Regions from separate parts of the Listeria rocourtiae subsp. hofi genome, predicted to be linked through region 2. Evidence: riboswitches for the same ligand, from Rfam matches in the RefSeq annotation. Region 2 holds a riboswitch; the other holds the start of a gene.
The links. A riboswitch is a leader RNA that binds a small molecule or an ion and turns the genes downstream of it on or off. The one in region 2 is predicted to bind S-adenosylmethionine.
Positions count from the first base shown of each region.

Region 1: another riboswitch for S-adenosylmethionine. It lies ahead of metX (homoserine O-acetyltransferase MetX); the one in region 2 lies ahead of R8925_RS01215 (methionine ABC transporter ATP-binding protein).

Region 1 covers NZ_CAUYTL010000040.1:676-6,647, reverse strand. Annotated here, with positions in the region: gene R8925_RS13815 (leucine-rich repeat protein) at 96-1,685, opposite strand; gene R8925_RS13810 (GyrI-like domain-containing protein) at 1,875-2,363, shown strand; gene metX (homoserine O-acetyltransferase MetX) at 2,709-3,818, opposite strand; SAM riboswitch class I at 3,927-4,024, opposite strand; gene R8925_RS13800 (HdeD family acid-resistance protein) at 4,336-4,863, shown strand; gene R8925_RS13795 (LPXTG cell wall anchor domain-containing protein) at 5,027-5,972, opposite strand, start outside.
Region 2 covers NZ_CAUYTL010000001.1:234,746-240,717, forward strand. Annotated here, with positions in the region: gene R8925_RS01200 (M20 family metallopeptidase) at 1-114, opposite strand, end outside; gene R8925_RS01205 (MetQ/NlpA family ABC transporter substrate-binding protein) at 139-993, opposite strand; gene R8925_RS01210 (methionine ABC transporter permease) at 1,208-1,858, opposite strand; gene R8925_RS01215 (methionine ABC transporter ATP-binding protein) at 1,842-2,873, opposite strand; SAM riboswitch class I at 3,001-3,110, opposite strand; gene R8925_RS01220 (DUF3006 domain-containing protein) at 3,181-3,411, opposite strand; gene R8925_RS01225 (MBL fold metallo-hydrolase) at 3,419-4,531, opposite strand; gene R8925_RS01230 (HesB/YadR/YfhF family protein) at 4,745-5,047, opposite strand; gene R8925_RS01235 (Dps family protein) at 5,221-5,694, opposite strand; gene R8925_RS01240 (Rrf2 family transcriptional regulator) at 5,872-5,972, shown strand, end outside.

The sequences.
Region 1 (5,972 bases), on a different contig from region 2:
ATTAGAAGTAAAGCGAAACTTCCCTGTATAGTAGGACTATCCAATCATCACCTACCTTTATTCTAAGTATTTTGAAAGGATACCTCCCCATTATTCTATGGTGCGAGAACGAGTTCCCACTGGATCTCCGTACTAAAATGACCAACAAAAGCTTGTTGGCTTATGATGTTTAATAAGATTCCTTGATTTTGCTCCCACTGAATTTCAGTAGTATTGTTCTTAGAGCTACTTTTATAGACTGGAAGGGATTCATTAGTTAGCGATGTTTTGTTGCCTGTTTCATTAATGTAAACTAAAGCACTGTCAAGCGTTCTTTCTGAATTCAGGTCAGTTAAAGGAGCTTTGATTTTCGCATGAACTTCCCAATTGCTTTTATTAAAACGCTCGTCTCGTATGAAAATACCTGTAGAAGAGTTTTTTCGCTTCACCAAAGTATCACGATCGGAAATTGCAAAGTCTTCAAATGAAAAGAAGGGATTCACTACCTCAAAGCCAATCGTGCCAGCGCTTAGGATGTTGACGATATGCTCTTCAGAACTGGGCCAATTAGCTGGTGTAGGTTGATTATTGATAAAGAAGCGAGATGTGATTGTTCCAGAATGTGTCGATAGTGCCTCTGAGGTCACTAATAATGATGGTGTTGTTGCAAGCAATAGGTTATTTTTAAACCACTGGAATGTGACATTTGTTGTTGGTGCTGTTTTAAAAGCGAAGGCAGAGATGGTTAACGGTTCCCCTTCGTTTACGGATTGTTCAGTGGAGGCTTTTGGAAAGGCAACAACAGTATTAGCATGTAAGCTTGTTTCATCAATACTGTCAAAGTTTATTTTATCAGAAATATGAATCAAAAGGTTGGAGATATTAGTGTTCCCAGTAGCAAATACATCCGGTTGCTCAATATTGGTTACATTTTTAATTGCTACATATTCTAACCGCTCAGAACCAATTGCACTCAGAAAATTTCTAGGAGCTATTGAAATGCTGTTTAAGTTTAGCACACGTAAGTTTTTAAGGTCTTTTATTGGGGTCCAAGGCGAAACAGCTGTTATGTTGGGCAAATCAAGTGTATCAATATTTGTGTTTTCCAATGAAGAACTTACCAATTGTCCAGACAAATTTGCTGCTTCAAAGATAGTCAATAATGCACAACCGGAAAATACCCAATTACTCATGTTCTGAAGGGTAGAACTTTTGAATGAGATGAGTGATTGGCATTCTCTAAAAGCACCTGTATTCAATGTCGTGACACTATTAAGTTCGACTTCTTCAAGGCCACTATAGGCAAAAGAATACATACCGATTGATCTGATTGTATTGTTCGTGTCAGTCAATTTTTTTAAATTAGAAGCATGATAAGCTAAGAAGGCAGGGACATCAGTTGTTCCATCTAATTCGAGTTCTTCAAGATCAGATAGGGTAAACACACCTTGATTACCATCTGTTGTCATATTGCCAATTATTTTCAGCCGTTTTATTTTATTCCCTTGCAAATCCATATTTTTCAAGTGATTTAACACTTGGTCTCCAGTTGCGGCGGATCCTGTAATTTCCAATACAATGTAATCAGTACTCGGAATGCTTGACGTGAAATTTGGCGTTGATGCTTCCGCGTTGCTTGGCGTGCTTAGTATAGGCAACACCATGAAAAGGAATAGTGCAATAAAGAGAAGCCTGTACTTTTTCATAATAATAGAAAGTCCTCCTTGTATTTTGGTATATTTTAATGATAGCTTTAGTGAGGAACAAAGTCTCTCACTTCTTTTTCTATTTTTGTGCATTTTTTGTGGTACAAGTATTGGAAAGAATTTTTGTTTGAAAAAAGGGTATATTTGAGGTACGTAAATAGAAGTCAAATTTTGAAAAGGGATGGAGATATGGATTATAAAATTGTTAAGCGCGAAGAGTTTCAGGTTGTTGGTATCAAAAAAGTCTTTTCATTTAAAGAAGGACAAAACTTAATTGATATACCTAAATTTTGGGAAGAATCTTGGTCGGAGGGGATAATGGGACGATTGAAGGAGCTTGGAAATGGAGAGATTACGAAATATATGGGGATTTGTAGCATATCTGAGGAGCAAGCGCTAAAACAGGAAATGGATTATTGGATTGCAGTGGAGAGCACCGAAGAATTACCTAGTAGTATAGGGAAATTGGAAGTTCCAGGGCTACAGTGGGCTGTGTTTCAATCGATAGGTTCATTACCAGATGCAATTCAGCAAACATGGCAAAAAATCTATACGGAGTGGTTGCCAAATAGTAAATACGAACAAGGACCAGGACCTCAGATGGAAGTTTACGGGTTCGGAGATAATAGAGCAGATGACTATGAATGTGAGATTTGGATATCGGTTATACGAAAATAAATTTGGTATAAAAGAGTCTGGAAAAGAGCTCGCATTGTTGTGGCTGTTCGAATAAGTGATACGCTACAGCCACAATATGCCTATTTGCATCGCGAGTAGGCATTCTTTCAGGATGCTTAGATAGACAGGAATGGAGAACGATCTAGTGGCTCTGTTGCGAGCGTTTTCAGTCATCATGTATAGTCCTAATCTAAGCGTGAATTAAGAGAACGGTTAGCTCTTTAGGAAATCCCCTGAATATAAACGCTTTCGCTCGATTTTTTGTCAAGCAAGATTCACATCCTACTCGAAAAAAGATTGATGATATCTCGCTTATTTTATATGATAATGAGTTTTATCCCAGTTTTATTTTTTCAATTCTATCATCGAATGTTGCGTCAAAAAAGTACTAATTAGCGGGTGAAATTTCTCTACTTCGACCAAAAAAGCATCATGTCCATAATCTGAATCCACTTCATAATACGTCACTGGTACATCCCATTCCTTCATCAGTTCATAATCTCGGCGCAAATCATGAATTCGAAACAACTGATCGCTCGTCACACCTACTAGCAAATACGGAATCTGAATACCTGCAAACAGTGGTTTTTCATCCACGCCGTTCACCGTCACATCAAACAAATCAATCGCTTTTGTCAAATACAAATAACTATTCGCATCGAAACGCTCTACAAAAGAATCCCCTTGATATTGCAAATAAGACTCCACTTGGAAATGCTCTTTCGAAAAAGCGCCAGGGGAAGAATCAGCTACTGTAAATCGCTCAAATCGTTTCGAAAACAATTCACTTGTGCGATACGTCATCATTCCGACCATCCGTGCCGTTGCTAGCCCCCCCTCAGGTTGCCCAACATAATCCCCACCATTAAAATCAGGGTCATTCAAAATCGCCATCCGCATAATCAAGTTATATCCAATCGCCTCTGGACTTGCTGCCAAGGGAGAGGCTAAATTTATCACACTGCCCGTTATTGTTGGATAATCAATCGCCCATTGCGTTGCCTGCATCCCACCCATCGAGCCACCGATTACCGAAACGACATGCACAACTCCGAGCGCATCCAATAATTCCTTTTGCACCTTAATAATATCCTTAATCGTAAAACCTGGAAAATGCAATCGATATTCCGCGCCAGTTTTCGGATTTACAGAAGATGGCCCTGTTGTTCCACTACAGCCCCCAAACACATTCGTACAAACAATAAAATAGTCAACCGGATCAATCGTTTTTCCAGCACCAATAAAATCATCCCACCAACCGGCAACATCATCGCCAAAATGTTTTGCCGCGTGAGCCGTCCCAGTCAAAGCATGCTCTAGCAAAATGCAATTATCCTTCGCTAAAGAAAGTTCTCCATATGTCTCAAAGCCAACCACAATTGGTCCAATCGTCTCCCCATTTTCAAGCGTCAACGGTATTTCCTTAAAAAGCTCCATTTGTCTAAGCGTTCCCATGCAATCACCTGTTCTCTCTTTAAAATAGTCCAAACAAAAACCTCTCTATCAAGAGCTAAGTAAGCGTCAAGATGGAGAGGTTGAATAAACAACGATTCTACAATCAACAGCTTATCTTCGCAAAAATTGCTGGAATTAGCACCGTGATCAAACGTCCGGTTGCTAAGGTTTCACAGGGCCAGTCCCTCCACCTTTCTTGATAAGAAGCGTATTAAATTGGTTCTATCATACACTGATTTGGGCCCTGTTGTCAAGATAATAGACAGATTTTTCTAACATAAGAGAGCTTCAATCAAATTATGAATTTTTTAAGCGCCATCTTCCTAAGTAACGCTCCAAAAGTTACTAAAAAATATCAAAATTACGCTTGCATTTTAATTTTATCATCCAAATGTGACTAAAAACATAATTCATAAAATATTATTCAATACAATTAGTGTTTTAATCAATAGAAGTAGGGTAATATAAGCAACAGAGCCTAAAAGTTCTAATCATAAAAAAGGAAGTGTTACATATCATGAAAACATTTACACGTATACTGGTATTGCTTGCTGGTATCGCAATGATTTGTTTAGGAATCTGGTTTGTTGCTCACCCAGGAATTTCTCTACTATCATTCACATTATTTATCGGAATATTGATGTTAATTCTTGGAATGTTCCAAATTATCCAATATTTCTCTAACCGTAGCGGACAAAAAGTATCAGGCTGGATATTAGCAGAAGGCATTTTATCCGTATTACTAGGAATCCTGCTATTAGCCGACCAGTTAGAAGGAACGGTCACACTCGTTCTCGTTTTCGGTATGTGGGTTCTATTCGCCGGAATTATGCGTACAATCGGAGCATTTGCTGCTAAAAATGAAGGCGCACAAGGGTGGGGCTGGTTGTTAACACTAGGTATTTTAGGAATTATTCTAGGATTCATCTCCCTATTCAATCCAATCGTTGGAGCAATCGGTATTGTTATTCTTGTTGGAACATTTTTTATCGTCCAAGGAATCAACTGCATTGCAACATTCTTCTTCGTTGGTAAACTGAAATAAGATAGATGTAACTATTAAAAGGCAAAAAAATCCCAATGACTGGATTTTTTGCCTTCTTTATTTGGACTAAGGTTATCAGAAAGATGAAACTTTGAAACAATAAGTGAAGAGTTGGATAAAAAGAAAAGGCAGGGAAGTAAATTCCCCACCAATTTTTATTCAATTATCCACGTTTTCTAAGAAGTGCTACAGCTAGCCCAGAAACTAGGAAACCTGCAAATACCAAACCAGTAGAACTATTGTCTCCTGTTTTCGGTAGTTCTTTTAATGTTGTTGCTTTCACTGGTGCAGGTGCTGCAATAGGTTTAACTGGGGCTTTTTTGACAGTTTGAACAATTGCTGGCTTTTCAGCGTTATCGACTGGATTAACTTTGAGTGAATCGCCTTGGAATGTAAATTCAGAAACGTCACTGAACTCACCAGTATCCATATCCATACTAATTAGGAAAACAGTTTGTCCTTTAACAAGAGCCGCATCTAATTTAGCATGGAAATTGCCATTCTCATCAGCGTCAGCCATACCGAGAAGTTCTTCGCCATTTTCAGAAATAATAAATACAGTTGTAAGCGGTTCTGCAGTTCCGTAAATGTCAGTTGATGTTGTTTTTGTTTTATTAACTACTGGTGCGTCAAAGAAGTAGAAATCTTCTCCCATAACAGTATAAGTCAGCGTCACGCTAGAAGTATTACCACTAGCGTCTTCTGCGATAACCTCCACTGTGAATGTACCTTCTTTAGATGTATCCAATGTTTCTCTACCGTTAGCAAAATAGGTTTTCACGAAGCCAGAGTTATCGGTTGCATCAACTAGTTCTTCAACATACCAATCTTCGTCAAGGCCTACGTAAAAATCATCTTCATAAACTTCAATTTCAGGTTTTGTTGTGTCAACAACTGTATAGCTAACAGGAATATTTTCAGTTGTTGTACCATCAGTAGCAACAACTGTAACTGTTTGTACGCCTAGACGGTTAACAACGGGTGCTTTCACGAATGATAATGTTACACCAGTTGCTGCGGTCACAAATTTACTTGGATCTTTTATTGCAGTATTGATTTCAGTCGTTACGTTAGTTTTTGCAGTTGCAAGAGGCGCTGCTTCTACAGGT
Region 2 (5,972 bases):
GTTGCCGATTTCAGGATTATCATGAATATCGTGACTTACACCAATATAGAAGTCTTGGTTCGCATCAATATTTGTTTCAATGACCTCAGACAATGTCAGTTTCGCTTGTACCATGTGCAACGCCTCCTTATTTCAAATTTATTTTTTAGACCAAGTTTCCTTGTAGGTTTCTAACTCATCAAGCGGGATGAATGCCGGAATAGAGCTTCCCTTATATGTTTTTTCAATAAATTTCTTCATTTCATCTGAGTGATAAATTTCCACAATTCTCTTCAAAGCTTCACGATTTGTATCACCTTTACGCACAGCAATGATATTAATGTAAGGTTTCGCTGTATCTGACTCTAGGAAAATGGAATCTTTCAATGGATTAAGTTTCGCCTCAACAGCAACGCCATTATTGATTGTCGCAGCATCCACATCATCTAATGCACGCGGAATTTGACCAGCAACCATTGGCTTAATATCCAACTTTTTTGGATTTTCTTTAATTGCTTCTGGTGAACCGTTACCGTCAAAATCATCAACCAATTTAATAAGTCCAGCCTCTTGTAGCAACAGCAACGCACGACCGTAGTTCGTAATATCGTCAGGAACAGCAATAGTTGCACCGTTTTTAATATCCTTAATGTCTTTTACTTTATTCGAATACACGCCCATTGGAGCAATCACTGTTGAAGCAAGTGGCTCAAGATCTAACTTATTCTCTTTAATAAAAGAGTCAAAATAGGCAATTGTTTGAAATGCATTCGCATCTAAGTCTCCATCGGCAAGCGCGCGGTTTGGCAAGACATAGTCGCTAAACTCTTTCAATTCGATAGTAATACCGTCTTTTGCAGCAATCCGTTTAATTTCAGGCCATGTACGATCCCCAGCGCTGACACCAATCACCAAGTTCTTCTCATCTCCACTAGCCTTCTCATCCCCACCACCACAAGCAGTAGCAACAATAGCCAACAATACCAACGTTAAAACTAAAATTAATTTCTTCATCCAAAAAACTCCCTTATTTTTATTTGTTTTATTTATTATATTCTTTAAAATCGTATTTTCTAGTCTTTTTTGACTAAGCAACCAAACGAGGCGGTGGCGAGAAAGGCTTAGATTCTAGGCAAATCCGAGCAACGAGCGGAATGTACGACCTGTACATGAGCACCGTAGCACAGGCTTTAACGGCGAAGATGAGCCTTTCTCGCCGTCGCCGGCACTAGCGGCGACGAATTTTGCGAGAAATGAAGTTCCCTAAAGACTGAACACTCTGGACAATAACGACCAAAATAATAACTGTAACAAGCATCGTAATGTTATCATAACGCTGATATCCATAGGTAATCGCCAAGTTCCCAATTCCGCCAGCTCCAACAACCCCCGCCATTGCAGTAGCGCCTACAAGTCCAATTGTCGCAGTAGTTAGTGTTAAAACTAGTGAGCTCAGTCCTTCTGGTAGCATAAAGCGCCAGATAATTTGCCAAGCATTTGCGCCCATTGCTTGAGCTGCCTCGATAATTCCCTGATCCACCTCTAAAAGCGAGTTTTCAACAAGTCTTGCAATATAAGGCCCAGCATAGAAAACAAGTGGGACAATCGCTGCTTTGACGCCAATGCTTGAATCAACGATAAAGCGGGTGACAGGAATCAATGCCACTAGTAGAATGATGAACGGGACAGAACGCAAAATATTAATAATCGGATTCAAAATATTAAAGATTAGCGTATTTTGCAAAATATGACCTTTTCGGGTGACAACGAGTAGAACCCCAAGTGGAATACCAATAAGGCAGGCAAACAAGAGCGACCAAGTAACCATATAGAGCGTTTCAATAAATGCTGTGCTTAATTGTTCAGACGTTACTTCCATTTGCTCCAACCTCCTCTAATTTGACATTTTGTGTTGTTGCATAGGCGAATGCTCTCGCTATTTCCTCAGCCTCACCCGTAACTTCTACAATCATATAACCAAAAGCGATTGATTGAATTTCAGAAATATTCCCACTTAAAACGCTGACATTGACGTCGAATTGTTTCGCAATATTAGAGAGTAGTGGATTTCCTGAGGATTCACCCACAAATGTAAATTTCCAAACAGTCGCATTATGGGTCTGAATCAGCTTCCAAGCGCTCGCCGGGATGTCGTCATTGATAACTGTTTTGACAAAGTTTTTTGCAGTTTGAGACTGCGGATTTGAGAAAATATCGAATACTTTGCCTTCTTCAATAACTTGACCACCTTCCATAACCGCTACTCGATTACAAATTTCACGAATCACCGACATTTCATGCGTGATAAGCAGGATTGTAATATTGTATTCTTTATTGATTTTTTGCAGCAGTTCAAGAATCGCGCCTGTTGTTTCCGGATCTAGCGCGCTTGTTGCCTCATCACATAATAATACATCTGGGTTTGTCGCGAGCGCTCGTGCAATTCCAATACGCTGCTTTTGTCCACCTGATAATTGATCGGGATAGTTTTTTGCTTTATCTGCTAAGCCAACAAAATGAAGCAACTCCAGTACCCTTTTTTCTCGTTCTTTTCGATTTGTATGAATCAGTGCTAGTGGTATCGCGATGTTATCGAAAACCGTTTTGGAATTTAATAAATTAAAATGCTGAAAAATCATGCCAATCTTTTTTCGCTCTGCTCGAAGTTCTTTAGGCTTCAATGTCGTTAAATCCGTTCTTGCTACAGTTACAGAGCCTTTTGTGGGGCGTTCAAGCAAATTCACAGTGCGAATCAACGTACTTTTCCCAGCACCACTGAAACCGACAACACCAAATATGTCGCCTTTTTCAATCGTCAAGCTAACACCTTCTAATGCGGTTACTTCTTTGCCTCCACTTTTGAAGGTTTTTGTTACATTTTTGAATTCAATCATCCTATTCACTCCCTTTGTTGCCTTAACACAAAAAAATCTCCCCTTAAGTGAATAAGAGGAGATCCTAGTCCAAACATCTATGTACCGAATAATTATACAGTCATATTAATGCAGTCTTCGTCGTCTCATCTTATCTACCAAGCAAAATGAAATGCTTGTTGGAATTGGCACAGTATCAAAAATGATCTGTTGCCGAGGTTTCGTAGGGCCAAATCCCTCCACCTCTCTGGATAAAATGTGTAAGTCGTTATTTATTTTTTATAACTATATCGTTTATTTCGGATACTGTCAACTACTTTTGGAAAAGTTATTTGTTTTTGTTGCGCAATTGTTCTAATTTCGACGCGATTCGCGCTTTATTTTCAGCGGTTGTTTTTACATCTAGCGTTATTTGCATTCCTTCGATGAGGACGGAACTACCTTCATGAATATTGTTAGGTAACTTCGTTTGCGGGATGGTCCAAATTTGCTGATCCGGCTCAAGAAGAAAAATGGCTTTCCCATCCTCGATACGGTCTAAAATTGCTTTTTTACGCATGGTTCACCTACTTTACGGTTGCTTTGCCTTGTTCTTTAATTTGACGAACAATGCCATCGCCTATTCCGTTTATTTTCTTCAGGTCATCAATTGTTCGGTACGGCCTTTCCGCAATAATCTTATCTGCTAATACAGGCCCAACACTCGGAAGGTATTGTAACTCTTCTGCGTTTGCTGTGTTAATATTAATTGTTTCAGGTACTGGAATTGATGTTCCTGGTTCTTCTGCTGTTTGTTTTCCATTATTGCTCCCTGGTTGTGGCGTGCCTGATTTTTCTGTTGCCACATGAATTTGCTTGCCATCCGTTTCAATTGTTACCGTTCCTTCAACATCAGTTCCATATGTCTTGATATCACGATCTTTAAGCCATTGGATGACTTCGCGATGTGGATGCCCATAGGAATTGCCCTTCTCAGCAGAATAAACCGCGACTTCCGGTTTGACCGCATCTAAAAAATAAGGTTGATTCGATGTAGACGAACCGTGGTGGCCTAAATCAAGAATCTGCGCGTCTAAATCAAGACCGCTATCCACCATTTCCCGCTCACGCGATTTCTCAGCATCACCAGTAAAAATAGCGGCAATATCTTTGTACGTTAAACGAATCGCAATAGAGTCATTGTTTGCGTTATCCGAAAGTTTATCCGGGCTCAAAACTTGAATTCCAAATGGGCCGAATGTGGCTTTTTCACCGCGCCTTGGTTCTTTATACTTAGCATCTGATGCTAGCGCAGCATCGATTACGCGCTCATAAATGGAACTATTAAAAACGAGGCCATCCATCCAAATTTCTTTTGGTTTATATTGTTTGATTACTTTATCCGCATTACCGATATGATCTGAGTGCGGGTGCGTCAATAACAACAAATCAATTTTGGTGATATTCGCCTTTTCAAGATACGTCAAAATACGATTATCGTCATGTCTCCCCGTATCAATCAAAACGGTTGTACCATCGTCCGCTTGAATAAGCGTGCTATCCCCTTGCCCGACATCAAAGAAGGTAAATTTCGCGCCTTCTAGTGTGTTTTCTGTAACGCTCGATGTTTGTGTGCCATTCGAGCATCCAGCAATAAATAGGACTAAAATAATGCTCCATTTTGCTAATTTTTTCAAAATCTCAACTCCCCAATTCACTACACTTTAGCATAGCAGAATCGTCCCTCTGAGTAAATACTTTGTCGAGAAGTTGGGAGATTAGGAAAGATAAAACACGACCCGAAAATGAAAATAAGCAAGAATCTTTATATGCACCATTTTCTTACATGGTTTTATACAAAGACTCTTACTTTATTTTATCTGCTTATTTTTAGTTTCGTCTCACGCATTTAGTTATTTTACTTTCTCAAAGAACTTGAACGATACTTCTTCGCTCTTCGGATTGTAATCAATAATCCAATCATGGTCTTTAAAGTACCAATAGTCATGATCCTCAACATAGAATAAAATATCGCCAATTTGGTGTTGCAATGCCATTTCTGTCGGTTTCTCAGCTACTAACCCGATAGAGAACCCAGGATGTAGGGAACTGTTAGAGCCACCATATTTTGCGAATAGTCTAATTCCATTACCGTCCGTCGTATTAAACTCATTTCTGAACCAATGTTGTGCTTGATCGCTTACTTCGATTTGCATTGTCATCACTCCTCTTCCCTATTTCGATTACTGCAAGAATAGCAGATATCTACTCATTTCGCATGTTTTTTGCTTACAGTTGATAATTGTATGTACCACTTTTTCCGAAAAGTTAAACTTCTTTTTTGAAAAATAAAGAGCCCGCGTTCAGCAGACTCTTTATTTTAAAATCATTATTTTTCCAAAGGGCCTTTTCCTAAGAATGCTTGGAACATCCAAATATGTTTGTCAATCGATGCTTTGAAGCCGATAAGCATGTCTTGTGTTACATCATCGCCTTCTTTTCCTGTTAGTTCAATACCTTGTTGATATTCGTCGCGTAACAATTCTAATGTGCTGACAAGGTCTCCCATGAACTGCTCGATTGTTTTTGGTTTTGTGTATGGTGCTTCTTCGACACTTGCATTTTCTGAGAACTCTTTTAGTGTTGAAAATGGCGCGCCACCAATTGCTAATAAGCGTTCTGCTACTTCATCCATTTGCTCACCAAACTCGCTGTACAAGTCATCCATTTTTTCGTGTAGTGTGAAGAAATTATGTCCACGCATGAACCAGTGGATTTGGTGAATTTTCACCGTAAATACGTTTAGGTTAGCCACCTGATGGTTTAAAAATTCTTTTGTGTCTACTGAATTAATTGTTTTCATTTATTATTCTCCTCCTTATTTATAATAACTATTATATAATAATAATTATAAACTAATTTTTATGATTTGTCCAATCGTGCTTTATCTCACAATCGAACATGCCATAATAACTCCATTTAAACATAGTTGACATCTTCTAACTTTGTAACTAAAATGGTTACAAAGGAGTTGGTTGCGATGAAAATAAGTAGTCGCTTTACAGTTGCTACTCATATTTTATCATTAGTTGCTACACAAGAGCCACCATTAACCTCTGACCGAATTGCAGAAAGTGTGAA